Regions from separate parts of the Hydrogenophaga sp. SL48 genome, predicted to be linked through region 1. Evidence: riboswitches for the same ligand, from Rfam matches in the RefSeq annotation. Region 1 holds a riboswitch; the other holds the start of a gene.
The links. A riboswitch is a leader RNA that binds a small molecule or an ion and turns the genes downstream of it on or off. The one in region 1 is predicted to bind thiamine pyrophosphate.
Positions count from the first base shown of each region.

Region 2: linked by a shared signal. The riboswitch ahead of thiC (phosphomethylpyrimidine synthase ThiC) and the one ahead of IM738_RS13190 (thiamine ABC transporter substrate-binding protein) in region 1 are both predicted to bind thiamine pyrophosphate.

Region 1 covers NZ_CP063400.1:2,782,605-2,788,492, reverse strand. Annotated here, with positions in the region: gene IM738_RS13200 (XVIPCD domain-containing protein) at 1-1,151, opposite strand, end outside; gene IM738_RS13195 (hypothetical protein) at 1,148-1,864, opposite strand; TPP riboswitch at 2,029-2,139, shown strand; gene IM738_RS13190 (thiamine ABC transporter substrate-binding protein) at 2,258-3,247, shown strand; gene IM738_RS13185 (ABC transporter permease) at 3,375-5,021, shown strand; gene IM738_RS13180 (ABC transporter ATP-binding protein) at 5,014-5,658, shown strand; gene IM738_RS13175 (heavy metal-binding domain-containing protein) at 5,780-5,888, shown strand, end outside.
Region 2 covers NZ_CP063400.1:3,376,377-3,382,264, forward strand. Annotated here, with positions in the region: gene IM738_RS15995 (cation-translocating P-type ATPase) at 1-970, shown strand, start outside; gene IM738_RS16000 (DUF6920 family protein) at 944-1,804, opposite strand; TPP riboswitch at 1,967-2,079, shown strand; gene thiC (phosphomethylpyrimidine synthase ThiC) at 2,196-4,184, shown strand; gene IM738_RS16010 (FAD-dependent oxidoreductase) at 4,188-5,396, shown strand; gene thiS (sulfur carrier protein ThiS) at 5,423-5,650, shown strand; gene IM738_RS16020 (thiazole synthase) at 5,655-5,888, shown strand, end outside.

The DNA.
Region 1 (5,888 bases):
AGGCCCGCTTCCGAGCCCTTTTGCGCCAGTGCGTGGACCGTGTTCTCCAGACCCTGGTCCCACGGCAGTCCGTGTTGCTGAGCCAGCCGCTGCACATGGTCGCGGCTGTCGTCGAGCAACTGGCGCGACCCCTGAGGCAGGGCCGTCGGGTCGAGCGAGGCACCCTTGCGGTCGCGCTGCGAGGGCTCACCCGGGTCGTGCGGGCCGCGAATCGTGTCGATGGCGTCTTTGACGTTGCCGTCCAGGCCGCGAGACACGGCGGTCAACACGCCGCGCATCTGGCGCACGTCGTGGCGGTACTCGCCGATCTGCACCGACTGTTGCTGCGCCAGGCTGCGGGCCTGCGGATCGTCCAGGATGGAGCGGTCGGGCTGGCCTGCGGCATCGACGCCCACGAAGTGGTGCATGCTGTGGCTGCCCCCCATGGCCACCGCCGCGCTGAGGGTGCTCGGCGGCGTCATGCCCGCGGCCCAGAGCGCGGGGGAATAGGGGCGCAGCGGGTCGCTCCAGTGGGTCTTGTTGTCGTAACCCTTGGCCAGCAGCGTATCGACCTCCTGTTGCCGGGCGTAGATGCGGGTTTCGCCGAAGTGGGGGCTGGCGGCACTCACGGCGTCACCTGCCATCATGTGGTTGATCACCGAGTGCCCGCCCTCGGGAATGCGCCGCCCCAGGCTGGCGGCGCCATAGGCGTTGAAGGTCTCGCCCTTGAGGTCGAAATGGTGGGCGCTGACCTGGGCGAGCGTGCCGCCGAGGGAGTGGCCGGTGGTGGTGACGGGGCCGGAAGGGTAACCGTCGCCTTGGTCTTCTTTGGCCAGATTGATGGCTTGACGTGTCAAGGCAATCGCATCGTCGGCTTGAAGATTGGAGCGATTGAGCACCATGCCGCCGTCGGCCAGTGCGCCGTCCTTGAAGGCTTCGCGGTCGAATTCGGTGCCTCGGTGGGCAACCACGAGTTCCCCGGTGTCCCTGCGCTGGTAAATGGTGCCCTGGTAACCGGTCCTTGGGTTGTCCACATGAGCGCGAATGTAGAACTTCACGTCACCCGACTCGACAGAAGGAGCTGAATCATCGGCGCGCGCGTAGCTTCGGGCGGGCGTACTTCGATAGACGCGAAACGACAGATCCGCGTATTGCTGGCTGCTGATACTCATGGCTTGACCCGCACTTTGGCGGTGATAGAGAAGACGTTTTCACGAAAACCGGGCAAGAGGTCTTCAGGCTTGGAAACACCAGCGGAGCTCGAGGGAATGCCAGATTCGTTTTTCGTCTTTCTTTGAGGGTAATTGCCTTTCCAGTAGTACTTCCGGTATGTGGCGCCGTCCACGAACTCCTTTGCGTCCAGTGACAAGCCATATTGGGTGTCTTCCTCCGCCGCGCTGGCAGCGAAACCCGCTCCCGCGCCGCCCATCTTCCAACGGCAAACGCCCTTGCCGTAGTAGTCCTCGTCCAGCATGCCGTCCAGCGCCACCGTCATCACAAAGCGATTGGGCCCCATGGGTGTGACGGGCAAGCTCAGACCTTTGAACGGTGTGCCCCAGGTGCCAGCCCAGGCATTGGTGACGAAGGTGCAGTTGGGGGCCTGCGTCGCGCTGTAACCAGCGCTTCCCCGTACCGCCATCAACGGCCCCGGCGCATCGTGAATCTCGAACTCGACCTCGAACACCTGTTTGGGCGAGGGATTGACCTTGAACAGATGCGCCTGCTCCGACTTGTCGTTCTTCTGCGCCCCCGTGGCCTGTGCGGTGGTGGCGGAAGTGCCGGTTGGCTGCCCGGTGGGCGCGGTGGGTTGGCAGGCCATCAGCGGCCCCCAGACGGCAACGATGCAGGCCACTCGGCCCCAGCGGTGAAAAGGGAATTCATGCACACACACCTCCTTGATGTTTTTCGGCCATGACAAACGGCCCCCGGTTGTGTACACCGATAGGCCTACTGGAAGTATAGGTAAAGCCCGTGGGGCTTCTTGGCCTGCAGCCGGTGGTGGACACGGCCCCTCTCTCCAAAAAAGGGATGAGCGACGACTACAATCCGCAGCTTCACCGGGGGTGCCCACCACCCGCAGCGATGCGGGCAGCGGCTGAGAAATACCCCTCTCACCTGATCTGGGTTGTGCCAGCGTAGGGAGCGTGATGAGCCGGTCCGCTGTGGTGCAGTGATCCGTCCCTTTCAAGCGCTTCCAGCAGGCGTTTTTTTGACAAGGCGGTTTCACATGCAGCGGCGGATTTTTCATTGGGTTCTGGCTTCGTTGTCCCTTGCGGCGTTGTCGCCCCTCGCGCACGCGCAGGCCAAGCCGACCCTGCGTGTGCTCACCCACAGCTCGTTCGACTTGCCCAAGGAGCTGCTCGCGCAGTTCGAGAAAGAGGCCGGCACGAAGCTGCAGATCGTCAAGGCCGGCGACGCCGGCGAGATGACCAACAAGCTCATCCTCACCAAGGCCAAACCCATCGCCGACGTGGTGTTCGGCATCGACAACACGCTGCTCCCGCGCGCGCTCTCGGCTGGCGTGATCGAGCCCTACAGCGGCCCGGCGGCGCAGCGCGCGGCGGCTGTGGCGCTGGACGGCGGCGTGGTGCCGGTGGACTACGGCTACGTCACGCTCAACATCGACAAGGCCTGGTTCGCCAAGAAGGGCCTGGCGCTGCCCGCCTCGCTGGACGACCTGACCCAGCCCGCCTACGCCAAGCTGCTGGTGGTGCAGAACCCGGCCACCTCCAGCCCGGGCCAGGCCTTTGTGTACGCCACCATCGCTGGCCTGGGCGAAGAGGGTGCCTTCAAATGGTGGGGCCGGATGCGCGCCAACGGCTTGAAGGTGGTCAAGGGCTGGACCGAGGCCTACTACACCGAGTTCACGCGCAACGGCGGCACGCGCCCCATCGTCGTGAGCTACGCCAGCAGCCCGGCGGCCGAGGTCTTCTACAGCAAGGAGAAGATCACCGAGTCGCCCACGGCCAACCTGTTCCTCAAGGGCGGTGTGTTCCGCCAGGTCGAGGGCGTGGCGCTGGTCAAGGGCGGCAACCCGGCCGCCCAGGCCGCCGCCGGCCAGTTCATCGAGCTCCTGCGCTCGGCCCCGGCCCAGCAGGCGCTGCAGACCACGATGTGGATGTTCCCGGCCGAGGCGGGCGCCGCGCGCGTGGACGTGATCAAGGCGCACGCGAGCGAGCCGACGGCGTTTGACAACCCGCCCGCCGCCGAGGCCTCTGCCAAGGGCAAGGCCTGGATGCAGCGCTGGACCAAGACCGTCTTGAAATGAACCCCCTGCGCCGCTTCGCGGCTTCCCCCCTGGAGGGGGGACGCACCGGGTGGCCCGGCGAAGCCGGTTCCACGGGTGCCCTGGTCGGGGCACGTGCTTCGGCCCTCCGCCCTGGTTCTGCACGCTCATGCATGGCTTGAGATCGCGCTGGCTGCTGCCCGCGCTGCCGCTGGGCTTTCTGGCGCTGGTGCTGGTGGCGCCGGTGTGGCGCTTGTTGATCGAGGGGCTGGGGGCGGGTGGGCTGGAGGGCGCCGAGCCGGTGCGCTGGCTCGATGTCTGGCAGGATCATTTCCTGCGCTGGCGCATCGTGTGGTCGTTCGCGCAGGCGGGCATCACCTGCGTGCTGGCCTTGTTGCTGGGGCTGCCCGTGGCCTGGGTGCTGGCCCGGCTGGCGTTTCCCGGCCGCGCGCTGGTGCTGCGTCTCTTGATGCTGCCCTTCGTGGTGCCCACGCTGGTGGCGGCGCTCGGTGTGCTGGCGCTCTGGGGGCCGCGCGGGCTGCTCGGCGGGCCGCTGGCCGAGGCTGGCATCGAGCTGGTGGACACGCCCTGGCTGCTGCTCTACGGCAACCTGTTTTTCAACCTGTGCCTCGTGGTGCGCGCGGGCGTGGACGCGCTGGAGCAGGTGAGCGCGCCGCGCGTGGCCGCCGCGCGCACACTGGGCGCCACGCCCTGGCGCGCGTTCTGGCGCGTCGAATGGCCGGCCATCCTGCCCTGGCTGGCGTCAGCACTGTGTCTGGTGTTTCTCTACTGTTTCGCGGGCTTCGGCCTCGCGCTGATCCTCGGCGGGCAGCGCTACGCCACCGCCGAGGTGGAGATCTACACCCTGGTCGCACACGAGCTGGAGCTGGGCCGCGCGGGCGTGCTCGCGGTCTGGATGCTGGGGCTCACTGGCGCGGTGGCGCTGACCTACGCCTGGCTGGAAAAACGGCTGGCCGCGCCGGGGCGCGTGACGCCCATTGCGCGGCAACGCCCGGGCAGCCCTTGGCAGTGGGCGGCCGTGGCGGCCGCGCTGGGGGTGCTGTTCGTGGTGTGCGCCGCGCCGTTGCTTGCCATCGTGTGGCGTGCCGCTCAGGCTTTGGTGGCGGGGCAGGGCGCCGACGTGCTGATGGAGATCGAGACGCTGAACGCGTTGTGGAACACGTTGCGCTTCACCGCCATGGCGCTGGCGCTCGCCACCGCGCTGGGCCTCACGCACGCGCTCGCGGTGCGCGCGCTCGACGCGGCTTCGATGGCGCGACACGCCAGCGAGGCGCGAGGCTGGCTGGCGCTGGCCTGGCGCGCGGCGGCTTTTTTGCCGTTCGTGGTGTCGCCTGTGACCGTGGCCTTCGGCCTGTTGCTGCTCTACCCGGACCTGACCGCGAGCCTCGCCCTGCTGCTGGCGGCGTATGCGTTGCTGGCCTACCCCTTCATCGCGAAGTCGCTCACCGCCGCGCTCGACGGTCTGCCCGCGAGCTGCGCGCAGGCGGCGGCTTCGCTGGGCGCGAATCCTTGGCGCGTGTTCTGGCGGGTCACCTTGCCCATGGTGGCGCCCGCGCTGCGCCGGGGCATGGCCTTCGCGGCCGCGACCGCGCTCGGCGAATTCGCCGTCACGCTGTTTCTCTCGCGGCCCGAGTGGACCACGCTCACCACCCTGATCTACCAGCACCTGGGCAGGCCCGGCGCCGCCAACCTCGACGCCGCGCTCGTGCTCGCCTGTCTGCTGATGGTGCTCGCGCCGCTGGCCTTCATGCTGATCGAAGGCCCTGCACACATGGACAATGAACCCCATGCTTGAACTGCGCGACATCGCCAAACAATGGGACCACCGGCCGCTGCTCGCGGGCGTGAGCCTGAGCGTGGCCGCGGGCGAAACCGTGGCCCTGCTCGGGGCGTCGGGCAGCGGCAAAAGCACCTTGCTCAAGATCGTGGCCGGGCTGGAGGCGCCCGAGGCGGGGAGCGTGTGGTTCGACGGCGTGGACATCACGGCGCTGCCGCCCGAGCGGCGCGGCTTCGCGCTCATGTTCCAGGACTTCGCTCTGTTCCCCCACCTCAACGTGCAGGACAACGTGGCCTTCGGTCTGGTGGAACAGGGCGTGCGCCGCAGTGAGGCGCGTGATCGGGCCCGCATCATGCTCGCGCGCTTCGGCCTTGCCGGTCACGCATTGGGCAAGGTCTGGACGCTCTCGGGCGGCGAGCAGCAGCGCGTGGCGCTGGCGCGCGCGCTCATCACCGCGCCCCGCGCCCTGCTGCTCGACGAACCCTTCAGCGCGCTCGACACCGCGCTGCGCGAACAGCTGCGCGCCGAGTTTCGCGAACGCATCACCGAAGCCGGCATGACCGCCATCCTCGTGACGCACGACGAGCAGGAGGCGCGCGCCATGGCCCAGCGCGCCTGGGCGCTGCGCGAGGGGCGGCTGGTCGCGCTCTGGTGAGTGCTTTGCGCTCTCGCCTGCGTGCGGGAGATGGCTGGGGTGAGGGTGCTGACAGCGCTGGCACAATGAATCCGAACGCACCCCCGGGTGCATCCACCACACGCATCCAACGGAGGTTCACATGGGCTGGTTTTCCAAAAGCACCGACGGTTTTTTCCTCAGCACCACCACGCCGCCCGGCATCGAGCTGGGCCAGTACCTCGGTGTGGTCAACGGTGAGGCCATCATCG
Region 2 (5,888 bases), 590 kb from region 1:
GGCCGCCGAGGTGCTCTCGGGCGACGAGATGGCGACGCTGAGCGACGCCGCCCTGCGCGAGCGCATGGCGAGCGTGAGCGTGTGCGCGCGCATCGCGCCCGAGCAGAAGCTGCGCATCGTGCAGGCGCTGAAAGCGCGCGGCGACATCGTCGCCATGACGGGCGACGGTGTGAACGACGCGCCGGCCTTGCGCGCGGCGCATGTGGGCGTGGCCATGGGCCAGCGCGGCACCGACGTGGCGCGCGAGTCGGCCTCGCTGGTGCTGGTGGAGGACGACTTCGCGGCCATCGTGCGCGCGGTGCGGCTGGGGCGCCGCATCTTCGACAACCTGCGCAAGGCCATGTCGTACATCCTGGCGGTGCACGTGCCGATCGCGGGCATGGCGCTGCTGCCGGTGCTGCTCGGCTGGCCGGCGCTGCTGTTCCCGATGCACATTGCCCTGCTTGAACTCATCATCGACCCGGCCTGCTCGATTGCCTTTGAAAACGAACCCGCCGAGAGCGACGTGATGCAGCGCCCGCCGCGCGACGCCAACGCACCGCTGTTTGGCGGCGTCACCCTGTGGCTGGCGCTGCTGCAGGGCCTGGGCGTGCTGGCGGCGGTGTTGGGCGCGTTTGCCTGGGCGGCGCCCCGGCTGCCCGAGGCAGAGGCCCGCGCTTTTGCCTTTGCCACGCTGGTGATCGGCAACCTGGCACTCATCCTGTCCAACCGATCGGCCACGAGGCCGCTCTGGGCCACGCTGCGCACGCCGAACACCACGCTCTGGGTGGTGGTGGGTCTGGCGTTGGCGCTGCTGCTGGCCGCGCTCTATGTGCCCTGGGCGGTGGGCGTGTTGCGCTTTGCGCCCTTGCCCATGCACGAGCTGGCCGCCGCCGGCGGGCTGGGCCTGTTCAGCGTGTTCTGGTTCGAGGGCATCAAGTGGGCCAGAAGGGCCCGCGCCGGCTCACGCAGACCGACCGTGGCGCAGTGAGGTGACCGTGCCGCGCCAGTAGGTCTTGCGGCCCTCGGGCAGCAGCCAGGCCACTTCACCGGTGAGCGGCACGGTCATGCTGCCCACGCGCTGGTGGTTGGACCAGGTGCCTTCCCACGGCGCCATGCGCACCTGTTGGCCCAGCAGGCGACCGCGCGCCTCGGCGCGCACCGAGGCCATGTGGCCCGCGTCATCGAAGCGGAACAGCAGGGTGAGCGAAAGCGCCCCGTCGCTCAGCGTGGCATTCGCCGAGTGGTCATCCACGGCGGTCCAGCGCACCCCCTGGCTGGGCAGCAGGGCGGTGGGGTACCAGGCGGCTTCGGCCAAGAAGCGCATCAGCTCACCGCGCGCCAGCTCGCCGCCGCCCTGCATGTCGGCCACATCGAACAGCCCGAACACGGCCGCGTGCAGCAGGCCCTGCCCGTCCGCGTAGCCGTCGTGCACGCGCACGGCCACACCGGGCGCCATGGCGATGCGCGCGTCCCAGAGAAACCCGGGGCGCTGCACAACCACCCGCTGGCGCGAGGTGAAGGGCTTCCACTGTTCGCCGGTGACCGACAGGTTGAAGCTGCCGGTGTGTTCCAGCGTGGCGGTGGTGACCAGGGGTTGGCCCGGTGTGAGCACGGTGCTGAAGTAGCGCCGCACCGGCGCGGGCAGGCCTTCGATCTCGCGCGGGTCGTAGCGGGCCGCCGAGGCCGGCAGGCGTTGCGCGTCCAGGCGGGCGATGAAGGCGCGCGTGGCGGCGTTCCAGCGCCAGGCACCCCCGGCGGTGAGCGCCGCCCACAGCAGCGCCAGCGCGCCGGCGGTGAAGAGAAGCCAGTGAAACCAGGTCATGGAGCGGGTGCTTTCAGGATGCGGGGCGGCGGCGGGCCACGGCCCTCCAGCCTACCAAGCGATGGCACCCCGGTCTGTGCGCTGGAGGACGCCGCCGCGCCACGATGGGCCTGGACCCCGTGGGGTCAGCGCACGGCGCCCGCCGGAAACCACGCTACACTCCGTCCTGCTCCGGGGTGCACAGACCGAAAGGTCCAGCGCTGAGATGGTTGAAGAACCGAACCCGTGAACTTGATCTGGCTAGTACCAGCGAAAGAAGAGCGCAGCCCCCAGGGCCTGCATCCCCCACCCGTCCCTCGTGCGACGGGTCCGTCCACACCAGCGGTGGACCCGGGTGCATGTTTTGACGGGCGGTCTCCGGAGCATCCACAGCCCCACACAGGAGACCGCCATGAACGCCCCCGACAAGATTCCCTTCGCCGACCAGTTCGCCCTCAGCCGCGAGCCCTTCCCTGCTTCGCGCAAGGTCTACGTGCCCGGCTCGCAAGCCAGCATCCAGGTCCCCATGCGGGAGATCCTGCTGTCCAACGGTGAGCAGGTCACGGTGTACGACACCTCCGGCCCCTACAGCGACCCAGCCGCCGCCATCGACGTGCGCACCGGCCTGGCCGACGTGCGCGGCGCCTGGATCGCGGCGCGCGGCGACACCGAGAGCTACGAAGGCCGCCAGCGCGCCGCGCTGGACGACGGCATCAAGAACGAGGCCGCGCAGAACGGCACCACCATCGAACGCATCGAAGCCCTGCGCGCCGAGGCCGCCGGCCTGCAACGCACGCCGCGCCGCGCCAAGAGCGGCATGAACGTGTCCCAGATGCACTACGCGCGCAAAGGTATCGTCACGCCCGAGATGGAGTACGTGGCCCTGCGCGAAAACGGCAAGCGCGAGTGGATGCGCGAGTACCTGGGCGACCCGGCGCGTGAAGCGCGCCTGCGCGGCAACCCCATGGGCGCGCGCATTCCCGAGGTGTTCACGCCCGAGTTCGTGCGCGACGAGGTGGCGCGCGGCCGCGCCATCATCCCGGCCAACATCAACCACCCTGAAGTGGAGCCCATGGCCATCGGGCGCAACTTCGGCGTCAAGATCAACGCCAACATCGGCAACTCGGCCGTGACCTCCAGCATCGAGGAAGAAGTGGACAAGCTGGTGTGGGCGATCCGCTGGGGCGCCGACAACGTGATGGACCTGTCCACCGGCAAAAACATCCACACCACGCGCGACTGGATCGTGCGCAACTCGCCCGTGCCCATTGGCACGGTGCCTATCTACCAGGCGCTGGAAAAGGTGGGCGGCGTCGCCGAAGACCTGACCTGGGCGATCTACCGCGACACGCTGATCGAGCAGGCCGAACAGGGCGTGGACTACTTCACCATCCACGCCGGTGTGCGCCTGGCCTACATCCACCTCACGGCGCAGCGCCGCACCGGCATCGTCTCGCGCGGCGGCTCCATCCTCGCCAAGTGGTGCATCACCCACCACAAGGAGAACTTCCTCTACACGCACTTCGAAGAGATCTGCGAGATCATGAAGGCCTACGACGTGAGCTTCTCGCTCGGCGACGGCCTGCGCCCCGGCAGTGCTTCGGACGCCAACGACGAAGCGCAGTTCGCCGAATTGAAGACGCTGGGTGAGCTCACGCAGGTGGCCTGGAAGCACGACGTGCAGACCATGATCGAAGGCCCCGGCCACGTGCCCATGCACCTGATCCAGGCCAACATGGACGAGCAGCTCAAGCACTGCCACGAGGCGCCGTTCTACACGCTGGGCCCGCTGACCATCGACATCGCGCCGGGCTACGACCACATCGCCTCGGCCGTGGGTGCGGCCATGATCGGCTGGATGGGCACCTCCATGCTCTGCTACGTGACGCCCAAGGAACACCTGGGCCTGCCCGACCGCGACGACGTGAAGCAGGGGATCATTGCCTACAAGATCGCCGCCCACGCCGCCGACATCGCCAAGGGCCACCCCGGTGCCCGCGCGCGCGACGACGCCATGAGCAAAGCGCGCTTCGAGTTCCGCTGGCGCGACCAGTTCGCGCTCGGCCTGGACCCGCAGACCGCCGAGGACTACCACGACGAAACCCTGCCCAAGGATTCGTCGAAAGAGGCGCACTTCTGCTCCATGTGTGGTCCGAAGTTCTGCTCCATGAAGATCACGCAGGACGTGCGCGACTACGCCGCCGCCAAAGGCGTGAGCGACGAGCAAGCCCTGAGCGAAGGCATGGCGCAGAAGAGCGCGGAGTTCAAGGCCGTGGGCGGCGAGTTCTACGTGCCGGTGTCGTCGTTCGCCGGGCCGCCCCAAGAACGACAGCACCCCCTTGGGGGGACTGGCGAAGCCAGGGTTGGGGGCTCAGATCCTTCGCTGACCACCAAGGGCTGAGCCATGGCGTCCATCGGGATCGCAGGGGCCGGCCTGCTGGGCCGCTTGCTGGCCTGGCGGCTGGGCGCCACACACGAGGTCACCGTGTTCGACCCGGCCGACGGGCCGCAGGCCACCAGCGACGGCCGGGGCGCCGCAGCGTTCACGGCCGCGGGCATGCTCAGCCCGCTCGCCGAGCTGGAGACCAGCGGTCCGCGCGTGGCCGAGCTGGGCTGGCGCTCCATCGCGCTGTGGCGCGAGATCGCCCAGGCGCTGAGCCACGCGCCGTCGTCGGCCAGCGCCTTGCCCGAGGCCTGCGGCACCTGCACCGCCTGCGCGCCCGCGCCGGGCGCAACGGCGCCGGCCGACATCCACTTCCGCGCGCTCGGCAGCCTGCTGCTGGCCCACGGCAGCGACCTGGGCGCCGCGCGCCGCGTGCTCGCGCGCCTGGAGACCGCGCCCACCCTGGCCGCCGGGCTTCCCGCGCCGCAGGCCCTGGACCGTGCGGCGCTGGCCGCGCTGGAGCCCAGCATCGACCCGCGCCTGCACGCCTGGCTGCTGCCGGGCGAGGGCCAGATCCTGCCGCTGCAGATGCTGCCGGCGCTGTGCGCGGCGTCGCCCCGCGTGCGCTGGCGCTGGAACACCCGCGTGCGCGAGGTGAGCCCGGGCCAGCTGCGGCTGGAGGACGGTTCGTCGCCGCGCTTCGACCTGGCCATCGACGTGCGCGGCGTGGGCGCCCGGCCCGATGCGCCGGTGCGTGGCGTGCGCGGCGAGGTGGTGTGGCTGCAGGCGCCGGGCGTGACGCTGCACCGCCCGGTGCGCCTGCTGCACCCGCGCCACCGCGTCTACATCGTGCCGCGCCCCTGCGACCACATCGTCATCGGCGCCAGCGAGATCGAGAGCGAAGACCGCTCGCCGGTGAGCCTGAAGAGCGCGGTGGAGCTGATGGCCGCGGCGCAGAGCGTGATCCCGGAGCTGGCCGAGGCGCGCATCGTGCACCTGGAGACCAACCTGCGCCCCGCCCTGCCCGACAACGAGCCCGACACCCACTTTGAGCCCGGCCTGCTGCGCATCAACGGCCTGTTCCGCCACGGCTGGCTGCTCGCGCCGGCGCTGGTGCAGGACGCACTGAAGCTCGCGGGCGCGGAGGCTTCACTCCCTCGCCCCTCTGGGGAGAGGGCTGGGGTGAGGGGCCTGCCTGAGCCAACGCCTGAAACACAACAGAACCACTGACCCAGGTTCACCCCACAGGAATGCCCATGCCTGAAACCCTTTCGCATGCAGAAGCCCAACTGCGCTTCAACGAACTCACCCTGCCCTGCCCCAAGGACCTGACGCTGGCCGCGCTGCTGGCCGCGCAAGGGGTGCAAGCCACCCAGGTGGCCACGGCGGTGAACGGCGAGTTCATCCCGTGCACGCAACGCGAAGCCACCGTTTTGCAACCCGGCGACACCGTGTTGACCTTTCAAGCCATCGTGGGTGGGTGAATACATGAGCACAACGACAAACAACTGGTCGCCCTACGGCATCGAACTCACGAGCCGCTTCCTGCTTGGCACCGCGGGCTACCCGTCACCGCAGGTGCTGGCCGAGAGCATCGCCGCCAGCGGCACGCAGATCGTCACCGTGGGCCTCAAGCGCACGCTGGCCGCGGGCGGCGACAACGGCTTCATCGGCATCATCCGCAGCGCCATGCGCGAACAAGGCGCACGCCTGCTGCCCAAC